Linked DNA regions of Kordia sp. SMS9. Each later gene encodes a partner of the first gene's protein in a complex. Links are inferred from orthologs where the notes say so. Each region holds a gene or a part of one and is shown in the gene's direction. Other genes may lie near its edges. The genes, in order: mfd and uvrA.

What was found.
Region 2: the proteins of mfd (region 1) and uvrA are in contact, whole or in part, in a crystal structure (PDB 4DFC), measured with the Escherichia coli proteins. The link is inferred for Kordia sp. SMS9 from one-to-one orthologs.

The regions. Positions count from the first base shown.
Region 1 is NZ_CP031153.1:788,755-800,251, forward strand. Bases 3,930-7,792 are described here. They hold mfd (transcription-repair coupling factor), read left to right. Parts: upstream 3,930-4,250; coding sequence 4,251-7,592; downstream 7,593-7,792. Other genes in these bases: KORDIASMS9_RS03620 (hypothetical protein), read right to left, coding at 3,930-4,055; KORDIASMS9_RS03630 (thioredoxin family protein), read left to right, coding at 7,680-7,792. In the rest of the region: KORDIASMS9_RS03595 (fructose 1,6-bisphosphatase), read left to right, coding at 1-47; KORDIASMS9_RS03600 (cell envelope biogenesis protein OmpA), read left to right, coding at 75-911; KORDIASMS9_RS03605 (Rab family GTPase), read left to right, coding at 895-1,389; KORDIASMS9_RS03610 (ATP-binding protein), read left to right, coding at 1,392-2,927; KORDIASMS9_RS03615 (TerB family tellurite resistance protein), read right to left, coding at 3,087-3,518; more of KORDIASMS9_RS03620, read right to left, coding at 3,588-3,929; more of KORDIASMS9_RS03630, read left to right, coding at 7,793-9,005; KORDIASMS9_RS03635 (hypothetical protein), read right to left, coding at 9,083-9,325; KORDIASMS9_RS03640 (helix-turn-helix domain-containing protein), read right to left, coding at 9,423-11,117; KORDIASMS9_RS03645 (hypothetical protein), read left to right, coding at 11,338-11,497. UniProt on the Escherichia coli protein: Couples transcription and DNA repair by recognizing RNA polymerase (RNAP) stalled at DNA lesions. Mediates ATP-dependent release of RNAP and its truncated transcript from the DNA, and recruitment of nucleotide excision repair machinery to the damaged site.
Region 2 is NZ_CP031153.1:3,896,596-3,907,662, reverse strand. Bases 4,847-8,279 are described here. They hold uvrA (excinuclease ABC subunit UvrA), read left to right. Parts: upstream 4,847-5,244; coding sequence 5,245-8,079; downstream 8,080-8,279. Other genes in these bases: KORDIASMS9_RS16530 (hypothetical protein), read left to right, coding at 8,218-8,279. Also shown: KORDIASMS9_RS16555 (DUF4846 domain-containing protein), read left to right, coding at 1-634; KORDIASMS9_RS16550 (hypothetical protein), read left to right, coding at 666-1,376; KORDIASMS9_RS16545 (reprolysin-like metallopeptidase), read left to right, coding at 1,509-4,232; KORDIASMS9_RS16540 (hypothetical protein), read left to right, coding at 4,302-4,691; more of KORDIASMS9_RS16530, read left to right, coding at 8,280-8,586; KORDIASMS9_RS16520 (ApaLI family restriction endonuclease), read left to right, coding at 9,761-10,537; KORDIASMS9_RS16515 (site-specific DNA-methyltransferase), read left to right, coding at 10,524-11,067. UniProt on the Escherichia coli protein: The UvrABC repair system catalyzes the recognition and processing of DNA lesions. UvrA is an ATPase and a DNA-binding protein. A damage recognition complex composed of 2 UvrA and 2 UvrB subunits scans DNA for abnormalities.

The DNA.
Region 1 (11,497 bases):
TAGGTCAATTACTTATCAATCTTGGAGAAAAGATAGGAAAAGAGTAAACCACCTCATATCTTTTATGTGTATTTATGACGGAAGCTGATAAATTATCGTTATTGAAAGATTTATTACTCACGGATGATCGTGCGTATGCGGAGTCTATACATAAAAAAATTAAAGCGCTCGAAGACATTATTAACGAGCAAAAGAAACTTTCCGACAAGGTTGATCCAATTATTGACGAACGCTTAGAGGAGTTTATTGACGAAATTCCTGAAACACTCGGACCTACCATTACAGAAGCTTTAGCCGAACAGATAAAAAACTCCAAAGATCAAGTGGTGGAAGCGTTGTATCCGATTATGGGTAAAATGATTAAGAAGTATATTTCACAAGAAATTAGCTTACTTACAGAACGCATCAACCAACAATTGGAAGATAGTTTTTCGGCAAATAGTTGGAAGCGAAAATTTAGATCATGGTTTGGCGGCGTGCGTGAAGAAGAATTATTGTTGAGCGAATTGAACAAAATTTCGAAAGTAGAGCAAGTATTGGTCATTGAAAAAAATTCGGGCATGCTCATCGGGCAATATGCAAAAGAAGAAACCATTGACAAAGATATGGTGTCGGGCATGCTGACGGCGATTAAAAGTTTTGTGGAAGATGCTTTTCAGGGAAAAAGTCAAAATCTTGAACTGATTGAGTACGAATTGTATCATATTCATATTCAAAGTTTTGTATCTTTTTACGTGGCAGTTGCTATTTCTGGAGAATATAATCTTATCTTTAAGAACAAAATACAAGATATAATCTTTAATTTTACGGACAACTTCTTAAATTTATTTGATGATTTAAATCAAATTAAAGAAGAAGATATTACTAACGAATTAGAATTCTACTTTAGTACGAATGAAGAAAGCTTCTAAAAAAATAATTCTATTAGGTCACTTTGGTGTCGGAAAATCTTCGTTGATTCGACAATTTGTTGAAAATACATTTTCCACCGATTATAAAGTAACGATTGGAGTTCACATCTTGAAGAAAGAAGTGGAAATTTCACCTGATGAAATGGTTTCACTAATTATTTGGGATTTGGAAGGATACGACGATATTAAAAAAACTAGAGCTTCCTATTTGTTAGGAACACATGGTTTTATTTACGTATTTGATGTAACACGACCTGCGACCTTTGAGAATTTAAAGAACGACATTACCTACCTAACCAACCAATATGCTAATACGCCACTAAAAGTTGTGGGAAATAAAGTAGATTTGGTAACAAAAACATATTTAAAAGAGAACAAAGACATGTTTGGTGTGACGCCTGACTTTTTTACAAGTGCAAAAACAGGTGATAAAGTAAACGACATGTTCATTACACTGGCTAAAGAACTTGTGAAATAATTATGATGTTAGAAACGTACAGAGGAACTTATTTTCATCCTAGAACACAGTTTATAACTATTGACAAATCCGGAAATGTATTGGAAAGCGACAATGTTCTTTTTTCGTTAAAGAAAGGAGATTCACTGAGTTCTGTGAGTGCATTTTTTGAAGGACTTTCCGCGTATTTTGATACAGAGGAAGACAATGATATTAAATTTACATGTATCCATTTAGAAAGAAAAGATCAAAAAGAATATACCTGCGATATTGAGTTTAAAACCTTTGCTGCCGATCAACCTTCGTTAGTGATAATTCACGATTTTTCCGATCATTACAACTACTATCAAGAAGTAGCGCAGAGCCGTAATGAATCGGTGATCAATTCGCAAATTTTAGAGCTACAGAATAAATATCTCAAAGAAAAAGAAGACTTTAAAAATACGTTTATTGCTAATTTTAGTCACGAATTGCGCAATCCGTTAACGGGAATTACTGCCTTTTGTTCGGTGTTGGAAAAAACAGACATGACATTAGCGCAGCAAGATTTTGTAGAGGTCATTAAATCTTCTGGAGATCATTTAAAAAATATGATTGGCGATATTTTAGAAGTTTCTAAAATTGAAGTTGGAAAATTGGCGTTGAATGAAGAATTGTTCAACTTTCACGAACTTATTGAAATGTTGGAGTTTACCTACACCGTAAAAGCCAAGCAAAAAAATATAGCGTTTGAAGTTGATTTTGACGAGAAAATTCCAAAATATATTGAAGCTGATAAAACACGCCTCAAACAAGTTTTTGAAAATTTGATTGAAAATGCATTGAAGTTTACCACTTCTGGCAACGTAATGTTTGCCATCAAAGCCAATCAAAAAAGAGCACGTAAAGTGAATATCAACCTAAGCGTACAAGATACAGGAATTGGAATCCCAGCTGAAAAAATAGATTTAATTTTCAACAGTTTCACACAACTCAACGATTCACAAAAATTCAAAGGAACAGGTTTGGGTTTATCTATTGTTAAAGGTTTGGTGGAATTGATGGAAGGAAAAATGACCGTAGAAAGTGAAGAAGGTGTCGGTTCTACTTTTAAAATTAACATGAATTTAAAATATCCGATCAATCAAGAACAGACCTCTTTAGATAAGAAATCGGAAATTGAAAAGAAAAACTTTTTATCCAAAGAAAAATACAATATACTACTTGCAGAAGATTCAGAATTAGCGCAAATGGCGGTCTTAAAAATTCTAGCGCAAGAAGGGAATTTCTTTTTAGATATTATCACGAATGGCGAAGATGTAATTGAAAGTGTAATTCACAATGAATACGACTTAATTTTGATGGACATTCGCATGCCAGGAACACACGGAGACGAACTCACAAAAATGATTCGTTCACTTCCTGTGCAAAACTGCAAAACCATTCCAATTTTAGCGTTGACAGCTAATTTATACGATACCGACAAAAAACGTTACAAAAAAATGGGCATGACCGACATCATTGAAAAACCATTTGACGAAAGTACGCTGTTAAAGAAGATATATAAGTATTTGAAATAGACCTAAGTTGTCATTCCGCACTTGATGCCGAATCTACTCTTTTATGCTATTTAATAAATTTTTGCCTTTACTGAATTAAGTTCAGCAAAAGCTGCAGGAACGACACATAAAAAAGCCGAACTCATATCAAGTTCGGCTCTCTAATTTATAGTTCGTTTATTAACGATTCATATTTTTGATTTCATCTTTAAAATCGTCTAAATCGACACCTTTGCTAACAAGTAATAACGCTTTGTGTACAATATAGGGTACGTTTTCAGGAGAAAAACCTAACCCAATTCCCAAACGTTCTAAAAGTACCGTTTGTTTTGGTCCTAATTCTTGATCTGCAAATACCATACGCGCCAAATCGAACAAACGACTCAAACGTTCGCTATACATAATTGGTGGATTTATAGGATGCGATCTGTAATCTTTTAAAATCTCTTTATAATCACTCTCAGAGATATCTAAATGATGCGCCATTCTATCTAAAAAAGCTCTTTCTTCATCTGTAATAACACCATCACTCATCGCTACGCGAACAATCGCAGCAAAATGACTTTGATTTCTTTTGCGAAATCCACTTGAATATAAATTTGATATAGACATTTCTTAATATTTTGTCCTGCAAATATAATTATTCTATCGTCTTTTTTACAGTCTGATGCTTTATAATTTTCAACTTCCCAAATCCAAAATAAAATACGGTTGCTCTCCTTCTTTTACAGAAGTTACACCTTCAAAAAAAGTAGCGTCTTGTTCCATCATCTGTCCACAAATTTGATTGTGCACTTGAAAAAGAAATTCTTTCACGGAAAAACCGCTTTTGTTGTGGGTTTGTATGGTAAAATCTTCCTCAAACTGATCTTCGTCACCATTTTCATCTTCTCCCCAAAATTCGTATTGCACAGTGATTTTGGTAGCTTTGCTAAAAATACGATCAACATCAATTTGATGTTCTGGATTCACATCGTCGTTATAGGTAATTAATGCGTTTGAAAAAGTGGCAACATCGTTGTATTTTTCACCCGAAAAATTCCAATAAATATCATCGAGTGCATGTATAGATGTTTCAGCATCCACAGTATCTTTAGGTTGATTTCTTTCTTTATTAAAAGTACCAAAAAGACGTTTAAAAAAGCTCATAACATATTCCGTTTTAAAAATCAAATATAAGAAAATTTCCTACAAATATTTTTCGAATATCATTTCGAATCAAAAAAAGTGATAAGTGAAGTTTTATTCACATGCATAAAATAGTGATAAGTGCTTAAAATATTGGCTTCACTTTCTACCGATTCTTAGGAGTTCTGTATATTTGCATCTAAAATTTTTATTTACGTGAGTAAATCCAAAATCTCGCAGCATTTTTCACAATCTCCCGAACTTGGGAAATTGAGGCAAGCCATTGCCAAAAATCAAGAAAAAATACATGTAAAAGGATTGACAGGTTCCGCTGTTTCGTTTGTGGTTTCTGAAACATTCAAACAAAGCGAGCTGCCTTTTCTTTTTATATTAAATGACAAGGAAGAAGCTGCCTATTACCTGAACGACTTGGAGCAGTTGCTCAACGATAAAGATGTGCTTTTTTATCCCGGAAGCTACCGCAGACCGTATCAAATTGAAGAAACGGACAATGCCAATGTATTGCTTCGCGCGGAGGTGTTAAACCGAATTAATTCACGCAGAAAACCTTCGTTAATTGTAACCTATCCCGATGCGCTGTTTGAAAAAGTAGTCACACGAAAAGAACTGGAAAAAAATACGCTTAAAATTTCGTTGAACGATAAATTATCTATTGATTTTGTCAACGAAACCTTGTTTGAATACAACTTCAATCGCGTTGATTTTGTCACAGAACCTGGCGAATTTTCAGTGCGTGGTGGAATTGTGGATGTATATTCGTTTTCAAATGACGAACCGTACCGAATTGAGTTTTTTGGCGATGATGTAGACAGTTTGCGTACGTTTGATGTGGAAACGCAACTCTCTACCGAGAAGGTGAAAAAGATCAGCATCATTCCGAATGTAGAAAATAAAGCCCTGCAAGAATCACGTGAAAGTTTTTTAAAGTACATTCCAGGAAAAACTATTGTCTTCGCTAAAAATACAGAGTTATTGTTAAGCAGAATGGACAAATTATTTAGCAAAGCTACGGTCGCTTTCGCGGAATTGTCCGAAGACATTAAGCATAACACACCTAAAGAATTATTCTGTACAAAAGAGCTACTACAGCGTCAATTTTTGGACTATACGATGGTGGAATTGACCACAAATCCGATCTTAAAAGCAGACACATTCATCAATTTTAATACGACGCCACAACCATCTTTCAATCGCCAATTTGACTTACTGATTGAAAATTTAGACGAAAACAACGAAAAAGGATATACCAATTATATTACCTGCACGAGTGAACAGCAAGCAAAACGCTTTGACGATATTTTTAAAGATGTATCGCAAAAAGTACATTACCAAACGGTGGTGCTTCCTCTCTATCAAGGTTTTGCTGACCATCAGCAGAAAATTCTTTGTTATGCTGATCATCAAATATTTGAGCGTTATCACAAGTTTCACTTGAAAAATGGCTATGCCAAAAAGCAAGCAATTACACTAAAAGAATTGACCAATTTGGAAGTGGGCGATTATGTCACACATATTGATCACGGAATTGGGAAGTTTGGCGGCTTGAAAAAGATTGATGTTGAAGGAAAAAAGCAAGAAGCGATCAAGTTGATTTATGGCGAACGTGATATTCTGTATTTGAGCATTCACTCTTTACATAAAATTTCAAAGTACAACGGAAAAGACGGAAAACCGCCAAAAATGTACAAATTAGGTTCTGGCGCTTGGAAAAAACTCAAGCAAAAAACCAAAGCACGCGTAAAGCATATTGCGTACAATTTAATTGAATTATATGCAAAACGACGCATGCAAAAAGGAATTCAGTACGGACCAGACACCTATTTGCAACATGAGTTGGAAGCTTCGTTTATTTATGAAGATACACCCGATCAATCGAAAGCGACACAAGATGTAAAAGCAGACATGGAAAGCGAACGTCCGATGGACAGACTCGTTTGTGGTGATGTTGGTTTTGGAAAAACAGAAGTTGCCATTCGTGCAGCGTTTAAAGCAGTGGACAACGGAAAACAAGTCGCTATTTTAGTACCAACGACCATTTTGGCATTTCAACATTTTAAAACCTTTAGCGAACGTTTGGAAGATATGCCAATTACTGTTGATTATTTGAATCGTTTCCGATCCACCAAACAACGAAATACAGTGCTTTCAGGACTTGAAAATGGGAATGTGGATATTGTTATTGGAACGCATCAACTCGTCAATAAAGCAGTTAAATTTAAAGATTTAGGTTTGCTGATTGTGGACGAAGAGCAAAAGTTTGGCGTTGCCGTAAAAGATAAACTCAAAACCATCAAAGAAAATGTGGATACATTGACGTTGACTGCGACACCAATTCCGCGAACTTTACAATTTAGTTTGATGGCTGCGCGCGATTTATCCGTCATTACGACACCGCCGCCAAATCGTTATCCGATTGAATCGCACGTAATTCGTTTTCAAGAAGAAACCATTCGTGATGCAGTGAGTTATGAGATTCAGCGTGGCGGACAGGTATTTTTTATTCACAACCGCATTGAAAATATTAAAGAAGTTGCCGGAATGATTCAGCGTTTGGTACCCGATGCAAAGATTGGTATTGGGCACGGACAAATGGAAGGAAAGAAACTGGAAAAACTCATGCTTGCCTTTATGAACGGTGAGTTTGATGTGTTGGTTTCTACCACGATTGTTGAAAGTGGTTTGGATGTACCAAATGCGAATACGATTTTTATTAATAACGCCAATAATTTTGGATTGAGCGATTTGCATCAGATGCGTGGTCGTGTCGGTCGAAGCAATAAGAAAGCGTTTTGTTATTTCATTACGCCACCAGATTCTGTGATGACGCAAGATGCGCGGAAACGAATTAACGCCTTGGTACAATTTTCTACCTTGGGAAGCGGATTTAATATTGCGATGAAAGATTTGGAAATTCGCGGTGCTGGTGATTTGTTAGGTGGTGAGCAAAGCGGATTTATCAACGAAATTGGTTTTGATACCTATCAAAAAATCTTGAATGAAACCATTGAAGAATTGAAGGAAAACGAGTTTAAAGACTTGTATGAAACGCAGGAAAATAAAAAAGATAAGGTATTCCTCAAAGAAACGCAGATTGATAGTGATTTTGAATTGCTGTTCCCTGATGCTTATATAAATACCGTTTCGGAACGTTTGGTATTGTACAACAAATTGAGCGAACTGAAAACGGAAGCGGAATTGCAAACCTATGAAAAAGAATTGATTGACAGATTTGGTCCGTTGCCTGAACCTGCGGTGGCGTTGTTAAATTCGGTTCGTATCAAATGGATTGCCACACAATTTGGCTTGGAGAAAATCATTATGAAAAAAGGGAAAATGATTGGGTATTTTATTGCTGATCAACAATCGGAATTTTACCAAAGTCCAAATTTTACTAAAATTTTACAATTTGTACAGCAACATCCAAAACTTTGTAAGATGAAAGAAAAACAAACACGTAATGGTTTGCGTTTATTGCTTACTTTTGAACAGATTACCTCAGCGAAGAAAGCGTTGCATGTGTTAGAAAAAATCGTGTAAGGGTTTTGGCGCAGTTATTGAATATAGGGAACTTGTTCATCTTTTTGATTACAGAGAAGATTTGAATGACTTAAAAAAAAGAACATTATGATAAAAAAAATACTTTGTATTCTCTTCTTGATTCCTTTGTGTATGCAAGCACAAAAAGTGATGTCGGGCACATTTTCACCTGCTGAAGATTATAAATGGTTTATTATTTATAAACTAGAAACCACGCATCAAAAATATGTAGGTAATGGAAAAGTTGTGGACGGAAAGATGAGTTATACCTTTGCGTCTTCTGCTGAAAAAGGCATGTATCGTTTGGTGTATGGATTGCCGCAAGACGAGAAGAATTTCGATTTTATCTACAGCGACACAGAAGATATTGCGTTTACTTTGACAGATGAAACGCTGAATTTTACCGCTTCCGAAGAGAATCAATCCTATACTTCTTATTTTTCCAATATGAAAGAGGCGAAGCAATTGATAAATTCTTTTTACATGAATGGGAATACTGACGAAGAAGCATTTTTGAATATTTTCAACACCATTGATACGCTTCAAAAAGAATATGAAAAAGCTACCGAAGGCATGTTGGCGTATCACTTTATAAAAGCGAGTCGCACGTACATTCCAACAAGTTATGAAACCCCAGAAACTATGGTGGCTCATATGAAAACGTATTATTTTGATCCCGTTGATTTTTCCAATTCAGTGTTGCAGAACTCAGATTTTATTGCGGATAAAATGTCCAATTATGTATTTACCGCATTACCATTGAAAGAGTTAACCAAATCAGAGTTAATTACAGAATACAAAAAGAATATTGCGACTATTGCAGAAAAAATAAAAGTTGTTCCGGTGGAATTTCAGAAAACATTACTTTCTGTATTGTGGGAACAAATGGTGTTGGTAGAAAATCAGGAAATTGCCATTTATGTAGGTGACGAATATCTTTTGCCACTTGCCAAACAATTGAATGACACTGCATTGGTTGAAAAATTGGCCATTTATAAACGTTTGGCTTTTGGACAAGTTGCGCCTGAATTTTCATGGGTTAAAGACAACAAAACACACAAATTAAGTGAGTTAGATACCGCAGAAAATTATATTGTGGTATTTTGGAGCAGTATGTGTTCACATTGTTTGACAGAAATGCCAAAACTCAAAACCTTTGTCAATTCGAAGGAAAAAGGAACATTTACTGTTATTGCTATTGGTTTGGAAGACGAACGCGAAAGTTGGGCAAATGAAAGTTCGTTTTATCCAGATTTCATTCATGTGTTGGGCTTACAAAAGTGGGATAATGAAATTGGAAATTTATATGATGTAAGTGCTACGCCTACTTTTTTCATACTCGATAAAGACAAGCGTATCATTGGAAAGCCGTATGATGTAAAGGAATTGAAAGAGTTTTATATGGAAGAATAGATTCTTTTAAAAAAGACATAAAAAAAGCAGAAAAGTGAAGTTACTTTTCTGCTTTTTTATTCAACTAACTATTTACTTTAACAACCTGTTGTTGGTGGTGGATTTCCAATACAACCAACTCGATTATCAGATAACATTTGCCCCAATGAACATGTTGAGTTATCTTGAGAACAACAGTCATCAGTTTCATAAGGTTGGTGCTGAGAAGTTTCCCCCGTATTTGCTTGACAAGGGTTTGATTCTCCTCCATAAACCCTACCTAAATGTAGGTTTGCAATTTTAAATTTTCTTAGTTTTAGTGATTTTTTCTTTTCTCTCATCTTTACTAATTTTTAAATTTTTGAATGTGATCAAATGTAAGCATTCAAGTATAATATCCACTCAAAATCAGTTGCTTGAAAACTACAATTCCGTGAATTATTGTTTTTTTGCATTGTTTTCCCTTACTTTTTTGATGAAATACGAAGGTTTTAATCCTGTCTTTTTTTGAAAAGCTCTGGAAAATCCTTCTGGATTAGAGAACCCAATTTCTTCGGCAATTGCTCTAATTGTATATTTCTGATATTTTGTGTCGGTTTGAATATTTCCAACAAAATATTCAATTCGTAAATCATTAATATAGGTTGTAAAGTTTTTTCTTTTATAGGTATTAATAATTTTGGACAAATACTTAGAGTTTGTATTTGCTATTTTAGCTACATCTTTAAGTGAAATTTGATTGGTGAGATATGCATCACCTTTTTCAAATTTTTCTAATGTTTGCAAAGTTTCTTTTATAATTCCTTTATCTATATCCAAGCTTGGTGTTGGCTGCAAGTTCGCATCTTCAACTCTAATTTCTTCTATTACGGGTTCTTTTAACGTTTCTATAATGGACTGATATCTTTTCTCGTATACACGCTTTAGACGGTAATAATATAAAATCAGTCCAATAGCTAAAAAGCAAATAGCAATACTGATTCTAAGAATCCATTTTTTTTCTTCAGAGACTTCTTTATTTTTTTCTTCTAATTCATCTATAATATCATCTCGCTCAGACATCAATCTAGGCACATCATATTCTTTGGTTATGGTTTTTGATAAGGATCTGTAATTCTTATTAATAATAGTATCAACTTTTAGCAATTGATTTGTGTAGTACAATTGTGACCCTTTATTATTTTTCTCTTTACTATCATTTATTAAGTACACATACGCTGGTGATATTGATGGAAACAAATCATTCGTAGCTGTAAAAACAGTGTCTATTTTTTTAAAAAAATCAAGCCCTTTTTTTTTATTTCCTAATTCATAATAGCTTTTTCCTAAATAGAAGTTTGCTATATTTTTATCTGCTTCATTCAAATTTGGATATGCTTTTTCCAAGCTATCTATAGAAGCTTTATACTTACCTTCCGCATTCAAATTCATTCCTTCATTAGACACAAAAGAGTAGTAATAATATACATTTAAGTCACTGTTTTTGGTCAACTTAATTGCTTGAGAATTTACCTTTTTTGATTCTTCTATTTTTCCTAATTCAAAGGAAACGGACGATAATTGAAATAAAATATTAACATATGTTTCCAAATGCATTTTTTTTCTATTTTCCTCATATGCTTTACATTCTAAAAATAATATTTCGGCTTCTTCATAGAGTCCTAAAATTCGCTTTAACAAACCTATATTATATTTTATACTACGCAGAAATTTAATATGATTCTCACTTTCAGCAGCGTGTTTTGCTTCAATTTGAGCATTTAAAGATTTTACATAATCTTTCTGATAAAAAAACAGACGTCCTTTATGAGTATGTGCTTGCATTGGAAAGAGATTATCTCCTTTAACGTCCTTGGTGTAGAAAATAACAGAGTCTAAATATTGGAGTTTCTCATTGATATCTTTAGCTACTAATGTTTTTAAATAATACGCTCTTCCTGTATTTATATTTAGATTAGACTTTTTTGCTTTTGTCCAGTATTGATTAGAAAGTTCTTCTTTTTGAACTAAACTAATACTCTTATCTCTCATTTTCAATCGTATTGCTTCGAATTCGTCTAAAAGAGTATCTTTTTCTTGTGCCAATGCAATCATACTAATTAGAAAAAAGCATGTGTATATTATTTTTTTCATATAAAGGGAAAGTTTTCTAACAAATATACTAGAAAAGCCCATTGAACAACGTGGTTTACACATTAAGTTTTCCCATAATTCACGGAATTACAGGTACAATTCAAGGAATTGTCATTTGCTTTAATTGACTGATAATCAAATTAAACATTGTTTTGTAGTGTATTCAACAAATAGGTCTTGGATACGTATTTATAAAGATACATTATTAAAACTGAACTATATGAAAAAACAAAAACAGCAAAGCTTATTATTACATAAGCAAGCAATTTCAAAACTAGATCGCTTTGTTATTGGAGGAAGAGCTAATGGATCTGACGTCTGTACTCAAAATCCGCAAACACCTTCACAACAACTTACAGCGTGTAGAAATAATTGTCCTG
Region 2 (11,067 bases), 3.1 Mb from region 1 along the record:
AAAAAAGAAAGATTTTGGTACATATTTGCGAAAATTACCGCTAAAACCGTTCAATAGTAAGGTAAAATACTATGATGGACGCGAAAAGTACAATGACAATGTATACGTTTCTGTCGTAGCTATGGAAATTGGCACGCGCGATTTACAACAATGCGCCGATGCTGTTATGCGCTTACGCGGCGAATACTTATTTGAACAACATCGTTTACAGGATATTCACTTCAACTTTCTTTCGGACGGAAAACCGCGCTACTTTACAAAATATGCCAAAGGCGATCATTCTTATAAAAAATTTCGTCGTTACATGAATTATATCTTCGCGTATGCAAACACCGCTTCGTTACGAAAAGAATTAACCAAAGTCCCAAACATTCAAGACATGCAAGTGGGCGATGTCTTTATCCAACAAGGAAACCCGTTCGGACATGCGGTTATTGTCGTTGATGTTGCTACAAATGAAGCAGGCGAAAAAATATTCATGATTGCACAAAGTTACATGCCAGCACAAGAAACACAAATCTTAGTCAATCCTAAAAACGAAACATTAAGTCCTTGGTACAAAGCCAACGATGACACCTTACACACACCAGAATGGACGTTTGAAAGCAGCGATTTAAGACGCTTCAAAAATTAATCATCCCAAAAAAACTTCTTAAACCAACTTCATGAAGAAAATTGCTAAAATTCTAGGAAAACTCATCTTAGGAATACTTGTCACGTTACTAATCGTGTTTACAATCGTATATTTTATTTACAACGAACCTGTTCCGCAAGGAACCAAAGGTGATGCGGCAGATGCAATGGCAAACAGAATGCTTTCGGCTGTAAATTACGAAGCCTACAAAAACACGCGTTACTTGAGTTGGACATTTCCAGGCGGACATCAATATGTATGGGATAAAGATCAATACAAAGTAGAAGTATCTTGGAGTGATGTAAAAGTCAATCTCAATTTAAAACAACCAAACACAAGTACAGTGATGGTAAACGGAAAAACGATTACTACTAATGAAGCCTCTGAATATATTGATACGGCTCTCGCCTACTTTCACAACGATTCCTTTTGGGTAGTAGCACCTTACAAAGTATTTGATGAAGGTGTAACACGCAGTATTGCCAAAAATAAAGCAGGCGACGAAGGATTGCTCATCACGTATACTTCGGGAGGAACCACACCTGGCGATTCTTATCTATGGTTTCTAGATGAAAATGGGCGTCCAAAAGGCTATCAAATGTGGGTAGACATTATTCCTATTGGAGGATTGTATGCTTCTTGGGAAGATTGGCAAACCATGGAAAGTGGTATTCCGCTCTCAGGGTTGCATACGTTATTAGTCCTAGACATTGATGTAGAAAACATTAGCGCTTGGAATTAAAAACTACCTATTTGTTAAATTTTGCATTGATTTCGTATTAATTGTTAAAGTTTTCCTATCATATTTTAAAAAAAAAGTTAACTTTATCGCACTTTTATTAAACTAAAAACTTCAATAATCTATTTTATCATTATGAAAAAAAATTACCTTTTTATATTGATATTGCTCCCTCTATTCGCATTTTCGCAAGGAAAATCGTTTTGGAAAACAACAAGCAATACCAATTATCAACCAGATGAACTATTAAAAAGAACTTCCTTCCCTACAGCATACGACACGTATACTTTAGATTTAAATTCTCTAAAACAGTTAGTAGCTGACGCTCCAGATAGAGATTTAAATATCCAATCGGAAATTGTTGTACAATTTCCTGTTACAGACGGAAAAATGGAAAGCTTTGAAGTATACAACGCTTCTGTTTTAGAACCAACATTTGCCGCAAACTATCCAGACATTCAGTCGTATGTTGCTGTCAGTAGAGAAAATACAGGAACTATCATTCGTTTCTCAACAACAATCTTTGGATTTCATGCAACAGTACACACCATAGGAGAAACCATGTACATTGATCCTATGACTTCTGATTTACAAACATACATGATGTATAAAAAAGCGAATCTCTACAGAGAAACGCAAAACAACTTGTTATGTGAGGTTGAAGACAGTGTAGAAGACAATCTAGGCAGAGGAAATGCAGATGATACTGTTCAATTGGAAAATGCAAACGACGGTCAATTAAGAACATTTCGTTTGGCATTGGCTTGTACACAAGAATATGCAAACTATCATATCACTGCAGCTGGGCAACAAACTGCTACAGATGCCGTAAAGAGAGCTACCGTATTAGCAGCTATGACCGTGACAATGACACGAGTAAACGCTGTATTTGAAAGAGACATGTCATTAACAATGACTTTGGTAGACAACACAAGTATCATCTTCTTAGCAGAAAATGATGGATATACAGATAGTGACGCAGGACAATTAATCAACCAAAACGTATCTATCGTAAATACCAACATCGGTGTGGCTAACTATGACATTGGTCACGTATTTACTACTGGTGGTGGTGGATTGGCATCTCTTGGAGGCATTTGCTTTAGCAATGCAAAGGCTGCAGGAGTTACAGGTTCTCCAAACCCTGTAGGTGATCCTTTTGATATAGACTTCGTAGCTCACGAAATGGGACACCAATTTGGAGCGCCACATACATTTAACGGAAGTCAAGGAAACTGCTCTGGTGGTAACAGAAGTGCTGCAACTGCAGTAGAGCCTGGTAGTGGATCAACCATCATGGCGTATGCTGGAATTTGTGGATCAGACAATATTCAAAACAATAGTGACGATCATTTCCATGCAATCAGTATTGACAATATGTGGACAAGATTGAACCAAAACCCAGTTTGTGCTGCTAATACTGCTAATGGAAATACAGCACCAACGGTAAACGCAGGAGCTGATTATACCATTCCTTATGGAACCGCATTTACCTTATCAGGAACTGCTACAGATCCTAACGGAACTACGTTGTCATACTGCTGGGAACAAGTAGATGTTGGAGCGGTTGCAGGTGTACCTTCACCAACAGATACAAATGGACCACAATTCAGATCATACTCACCAGTAAATAATGGAGAGCGTACATTTCCACAGTTAAGCGACATTTTAGATGATAACTTAACACCACAATGGGAAGTAATTCCGAACGTTGCTAGATCCATGACTTTTGCCTTAACGGTAAGAGATAATGGAACTCCAAATGGAGGACAAACCAATAGAGATGATGCAACAGTTACTTTTGCAAACACAGGACCTTTTATAGTAACTGCACCAAATACAACAAACCAAAGTTTCCCAACAAACTCAGCAACCACAATTACATGGGATGTTGCAGGAACTACGGCAAACGGAATCAACACGTCTAACGTAAATATTTTATTCTCTACGGATGGAGGATTAACATTCCCAACTACGTTAGCTGCAAATACGCCTAACGACGGTTCGCAAGCAATAACATTCCCGGTAGTATTTGAACCGTATTGTAGAATTAAAATTGAAGCTGTAGGAAACGTCTTTTTTGCAATTTCAAAATCATTCTCTGTAGGTGCAACAGTAACTACAAACACAGTGTGTAACACCTATACAACAGGTCCTATTGCAACGCCAATTCCAGATAGTACTGGAGCTAACGTACAAGGAACACCTGTATTCATTCCAGTAACCGTAACAGAAAATACACCAATAACAGATATTAGAGTAAGTGCTGATGTAGCACACACGTATATTGGAGATTTAATCATGCAATTGCAAGCACCAAACGGTGGTGGTTTCTCAAATATTTGGTCACGAACATGTAACGATGCACAATATGGAGGTATTGATGTTACTTTACGAGATGGTGAGCCAACAATTGCATGTGCTACACCAACTGTTGGTACCTTTGCTCCTGCAAATCCGATGACTGGATTTAATGGAAATAATCCTTCTGGTACATGGAATTTAGTATTTGTAGATTTCTTCAATGGAGATTCTGGAGTTGTAAACGAATGGTCTATTGAGCTTTGTACAACGACAACAAATATTTCATTGAGCAATGAAGAGTTCGAATTAGACAGTTTCGCTCTGTATCCAAATCCAAACAAAGGAGAATTCTCATTGTCCTTCAACTCTACTTCAGGTGAAGATATCAGCATCAATGTACACGACATCTCTGGACGACTAATTCACACAAAAAACTACAACGCTACGTCTACATTCAATGAAAACATTTCATTGCGTAATGTAAGCACTGGTATGTATTTAATCACGGTAACGGATCAAGAAAGAACGGTTACTAAAAAATTAATTATAGAGTAACTAAAACTCATTCATACATATTAAAAACTCCGAAACAAACGCTTCGGAGTTTTTTTATATGTTATCTTTATGGATACCATTTTCAACTATACTTATGAAGCTTTACTGTGGTTTTCTAAGCTCACAGGTTTTACTTATAAAGAAATTAATATCATTGTATGGTTTATTGGTATTCCACTTTCGTGGATGCTCCTACTCGACAAAATTTACCAACTACGGTTGTTTACAGTACTCTTTAGTTTGCTCGTTGCAATTGTAATTCTCTTCATTCCCAACTTTACGGAATTCTGTGATTGGTTGTTTCAAAAATCTGTAGCCTTTTTAAATCTCTTTAATGCTGTTGGAAGTACGTATGTAGCTTCTTCGGTAATCATTTGTGTTTTAATTCCTGTGGTGATTTATGCAATATTAATTTGGAAAGCATTTTTCACGAAAAGAAGAGCAGAAAAAAAGTACTAAAAAAACCGCTTCAACAACTATTGAAACGGCTTCTCTATATGATTCACATCATACTATCTACAAATACCTACAGGCTCGCAAGATATCGTTTCACAAGTGTTCGTTGGGTTGCATCCTACTGCAGTACAAGTATCCGAAGGACACCCTACAGTATGATTACAATCATCTGTGTTACATCCGTCTGTCTCAGCGCAAATTCCTAAAGGTTGACAAGAGATCGATACAAAAGTTCCACCTTTAATAGCTGGTGTGTTAAAATTAGAAATTGATTTCTTGTTCAGTGCTAACGAGTTTAAATTCTTTTTTTTCATGATATATATTTTTTTTTTGTGAATTATAAAACTATAACTATCTACTTACAATGGTTTACGGTAACACCTTAATTAACAAATACCTAACAATTTTAAAATAGCACTAAAAACATAGCTAAAACTACTGCCAAACAGAAAGAGATATCACAATGCATATAAATTATATGATTGTGAAAAATTGGAATTCATCTAGCTTACTTTCTGCTAGTAAAATTCGTATCTTTGCGTTTTTGCAAAAAGCTATGACGAAATACGAAGAAAATATAGAAGTACAAGGTGCTAGAGTACACAACTTAAAGAACATTGATGTTACGATTCCTAGAGAAAAACTAGTCGTAATTACAGGACTTTCTGGCAGTGGAAAATCATCCTTAGCCTTTGATACGATTTATGCCGAAGGACAACGCCGTTATATTGAAACATTTTCTGCGTATGCGCGCCAATTTCTCGGTGGACTCGAACGACCAGATGTGGATAAAATTGATGGTTTGTCGCCCGTAATCGCCATAGAACAAAAAACTACGAGCAAAAGTCCACGCTCTACGGTTGGAACCATTACCGAGATTTATGACTTCTTGCGACTATTATTTGCCAGAGCTTCGGATGCGTATAGTTACAACTCAGGCGAAAAAATGATCAGTTACAGCGATGAACAGATCAAAAACCTAATTCTCAACGATTTTAAAGGAAAACGTGTCAACGTCCTCGCTCCTGTCATACGTTCGCGTAAAGGACATTACCGCGAGTTGTTTGAAAATATTGCCAAACAAGGTTTTGTAAAAGTACGTGTAGATGGTGTCATCCTCGATATAGAAAAAGGAATGCGCGTAGATCGTTACAAAACCCACGAAATCGAAATTGTGATTGATCGCTTGAAGATTGACGACGATGTAGACAATGACAAACGCTTGACAGAAACGATCAAAACGGCGATGTACCATGGTGATGATGTTTTAATGGTGATTGATCAAGATGCGCCGACAGAAGCCCGTTATTTCAGTCGAAACCTCATGTGTCCGTCTTCGGGAGTTTCCTATCCAAATCCAGAACCAAATACCTTTTCGTTCAACTCTCCAAAAGGAATGTGTCCCAACTGCAACGGATTGGGAACGTTGCACGAAGTCAACGAACATAAAGTCATTCCCGATACAAAAGCAACCATTAAAGGTGGCGGAATTGCACCCTTAGGCGAATATAAAAAGTCGTGGATTTTCAAACAATTGGAAATCATTGCCGAACGCTACGAATTTAAAATTAGCGATCCAATCAAAGACATTCCAAAGGAAGCAATGGACGTGATTTTGAACGGTGGAAACGAAAAATTCTCTGTGGTAAGCAAAACGTTGGGCGTTACCCGCGATTATAAGATTGATTTTGAAGGAATTATCAGTTTCATCAAAAATCAATTTCAAGACAGCGATTCTTCTTCTATCAAACGTTGGGCAAAAAATTATATGGACAAAGTAAATTGTTCTGAATGTGGCGGTTCGCGCTTACGCAAAGAATCTTTATACTTTAAAGTCAACAACAGGAATATCGCCGAACTGGCAAACATGGACGTCGTAGAATTGTCCGAATGGTTTGAAGATTTAAAAAACAATCTCTCTGAAAAGCAACAAAAAATTGCCACAGAAATCATCAAAGAAATTTCAACGCGTTTGCGATTTTTGTTAGATGTTGGTTTAAATTATCTTTCGTTGAGCAGAAGTTCCAAATCACTTTCGGGTGGTGAAGCACAACGCATTCGTTTGGCCACACAAATTGGCTCACAATTAGTGGGTGTTTTATACATTTTAGATGAGCCAAGCATCGGTTTGCACCAAAGAGACAACGAGAAACTGATCAATTCGCTTGAATCTTTACGTGACATTGGCAACTCCGTCATCGTCGTAGAACATGACAAGGATATGATTGAACGCGCCGATCACGTGATTGACATTGGTCCTAATGCAGGAAGACACGGTGGTGAAATCATCTCAGAAGGCACACCCAAAGAATTGTTAACACATGATACACTCACAGCAGCCTATTTAAACGGCAATAAGCAAATTCCGGTACCAGCAGAACGAAGAAAAGGAAACGGTAAAAAACTAGTCTTAAAAGGTGCGACAGGGAATAACTTGAAAAATGTTTCTGTAGAATTCCCTTTGGGGAAAATGATTGGTGTTACAGGTGTTTCTGGAAGTGGAAAATCGACTTTAGTCAACGAAACCCTCTACCCTATTTTGAATGCACACTTTTTCAATGCCGTGAAAGAACCAATGCCGTACAAAAGCATTAAAGGATTGGAACATATTGACAAAGTAATTGACATCAATCAATCGCCCATTGGTCGTACACCAAGATCAAATCCTGCAACGTATACAGGCGTTTTTAGCGAAATACGAAGTTTGTATGCCAAAACTCCCGAAGCGATGATTCGCGGGTACAAACCAGGCCGTTTTAGCTTTAACGTAAAAGGTGGACGCTGCGAAACCTGTCAAGGTGGTGGATTGCGTGTCATAGAAATGAACTTTTTGCCAGATGTATGTGTAGATTGTGAAACGTGTCAAGGAAAACGCTTCAATCGGGAAACCTTGGAAATTCGCTATAAAGGGAAATCTATTGCAGATGTGTTGGCAATGACGATGAACGAAGCCGTTTCATTTTTCGAACACATTCCAAAAATTTATAGAAAACTCAAAACCATCAAAGATGTGGGATTGGGCTATATTACGCTCGGACAGCAAAGTACCACACTTTCTGGTGGTGAAGCACAGCGCATCAAACTGGCAACAGAACTGTCTAAAAGAGATACTGGAAATACTTTTTACATTTTAGACGAACCTACGACTGGACTGCATTTTGAGGACATTCGTGTGTTGATGGAAGTGTTGAACAAATTGGTAGACAAAGGAAATACCATTGTGGTCATTGAACACAATATGGACGTGATTAAAATGGCAGATTATATTATTGATATTGGTTACGAAGGTGGAAAAGGCGGCGGAAAAGTGATCACTACGGGAACTCCCGAAGAAGTTGCCAACCATAAAAAAAGTCACACCGCGCGTTTTTTAAAGAAAGAGTTAGCATAAATGTGTATTTTTAATCTCTAATGCAACAGTTAAGAATACAAAATAGAAATCTATCTAAAAATCATGAAGTTTGGTTCTACTATCCTAATTATACTTTTAGCACTTTCCATAGGTTGTAAAACGGAAAAAAATCAAAAAATGGACTACAGAATTGAAAATATAGAAATCGGAGGTGAAACATATACTGTCAAGATTCCGAAAGATGAAGTGTACCATGCTGCCGAATACAACGAAACACAAGCTTCTAAAACTATTTTTCTGAATGTATCTGACGTTTTACAACAAAAAATAGCTCCTAATACCATAGAGACTTTAATCAACCTTCAAGGACAATACATCCAAAATCAACAAGAAACAGATCCAAATTTTACTGAAATGGATGATTCTAATATTCAGTTTCTAAAAGAAAGCTTAAAACCGCTCCACATAAATTTATCTAGAGAAGAAATCTTTGAAATTTTTGAGAAGGAATTGTTGTATATGAAACTCATAGACCTTATTGAGTAAACATATTTGTATCCGTAACTTAACAATAACTACTCCGTAAGTTCTTCATTTTCTTTTGTTGGTTATTTCGTCAATTTTAATACGCTTCATTTATCAAACATTCCAAAGTTATACAAAAACAATAGTGGAAAGAATGAAATTAGTAAAAAACTCATGTAAGAATCATTCGTAAAAACGAAAAGAGTGCCCAATTAAGAACACTCTTTCACACCTTGAATTAATAATAAACTACGTAAACTAAACTTTAAGACTTTTTATGTAATGATCGCCTAAATCAATTACACTACAAATAAAGCACTAAACCCCCTGTAGATACTAAAGAAACTCCGTGAAACGGAAAAATCGCCCTTAAAAGTGACAGGAATACGGTTACGAACATCATCACATTCTTAGCAAAGTCGTTTCGAAGAAATATGCATCGTATTTTTTGAGCATTTCAGCATTCCGTACCCTGTAGAATTTTATGAAAAGCATGTTACAAGACTGTAAAAACCTTTTGGTATTTTATGAAGCAGCACCGTTGCAAGAGGTTTCTAAACTAAAACGGAAGCTTGTTGCACGACTGCGAGATGCTTCTGTTTGTTAACAGAACCCTGTTGCACGACTGCGAGACGCTTCTGTTTGTTAACAGAAGCTTGTTGCACGACTGCAGGATGCTTCTGTTTGTTGACGGAAGCTTGTTGCACAGCTGCGAGACGCTTCTGTAAGTAAACAAAAGCTTGTCGCATTGCTGCGAGAAGGTTTCGGGAGTGATTTTATTGCGAATTATGCAATGAAATGATGAAAAATTAGGATTTTATTGCGGATTTATCAAAATAGCATCATTAACCATTTTTATGTACTTCTCCATCTGCGACTAACATGCAAGAAGTTGAAAATTTTGAAACAAATTACTTCTTGAATTGATGAGTTGCGAATTGCTCCCAAGTACTTATATGCAGCATACCCTTCTTCTCTTTACGGAAAACCACATTGTATATGTGTCGTTTTGTTTTACATTTATGGAAAATAATGGGATGTATGTGTAGAATTGGTTCTTGTTATTTACCGTATTTAGTATAAAATAGCAATTCCTTGTATACGTACGTTGGGCACAATACCCAAAATAACTCTTCGAAAAGATTTAAATTTCGTAAATTTGTTAAAATTTAAGAACTAATTGAAACTATATAAATTGAACAAAAAAGAACTTGTAGATTACTGTAAATCTATAGGAATTGAGACAAAAGGAAAAACTAAAAACACTTTAATGGAGGATGCAGAAACATACGTCGATCAACAAATCCTTCAAGCGAAAAAGGACGGTACAGACTATGAGTTACTATATTCAAAAATTGAAGAACTTTCTAATCGGTATGCCGAAACTCTAAACGGAAAAATAGAGGGTAGAAAAGAAGAAATGCTCGAAGATGACAACTCTCATTATCTAATTTATAGAGTATTGGGAATTTCTAATGAAAGAGGACAATTAATTGATGTTTATCAAAATACAGGTCGATTTCTCTACAAATATGCAGGCTCTTTTTTGGAGGAAGCAACCGTTCTATGTTTTAAATTCAATAACTTAAACGGAAAGAGAACACTTGTAAATAATACAATAGGTTCAAAACCCAAAACATTTGAAATTGACTTTTTAGATCGCAACAACGCTATTGAAATCAAATGGCGAGATGCAACAACAGATGGAGACCATATAACAAAAGAGCATACAAGAGTTGAGTGTATAACTAATTATAATTATAAGCCAATTCGAGTTATGTTTTACTATCCTCAAAGGAAACAAGCGATTAAAATTCAAAAAATACTTTCTACATACTATAAAGGTGTAAATGGAGAATATTATGGTGGAGATGAAGCTTGGAATTTTGTCAAAGAATATACTGGATACGACTTATCAGAAATCTTAACTTCTATCGCAGATAAAAAAACTAGTGCTGATGAAAGTAAATAAAATATATCAAGGTAATTGTATTAATAAATTAACAGAATTAGAATCTAACTCTGTTGATTTGGTATATTTTGACCCACCTTTTTTTACTCAAAAGAAACATTCATTAGTAACTAGAGATGAATCAAAAAAATACGAATTCAGTGATAGTTGGGATTCACTAGATGACTACCTTGATTTAATTGAGGCTTGTTTAAAGGAATGTAAAAGAGTTTTAAAAGAAACTGGTAGTGTTTTTCTTCATTGTGACAAAGTTGCTTCTCATTACATCAGAGTAACTCTTGACAAAGTTTTTGGCATGAAAAACTTCCAAAGTGAAATTATTTGGAGTTATAAAAGATGGTCTAATTCTAAGAAAGGGCTTTTAAACTCGCATCAAAATATATACTTTTATTCAAAAAGTAAGCATTTTAAATTCAATCAGTATTATACAAATTACGCTGCTACAACAAATATTGACCAAATCTTACAAGACAGAAAAAAAACTGCAAATGGAAAGTCAATTTACAAGACTGATGAAAATGGCAACATTG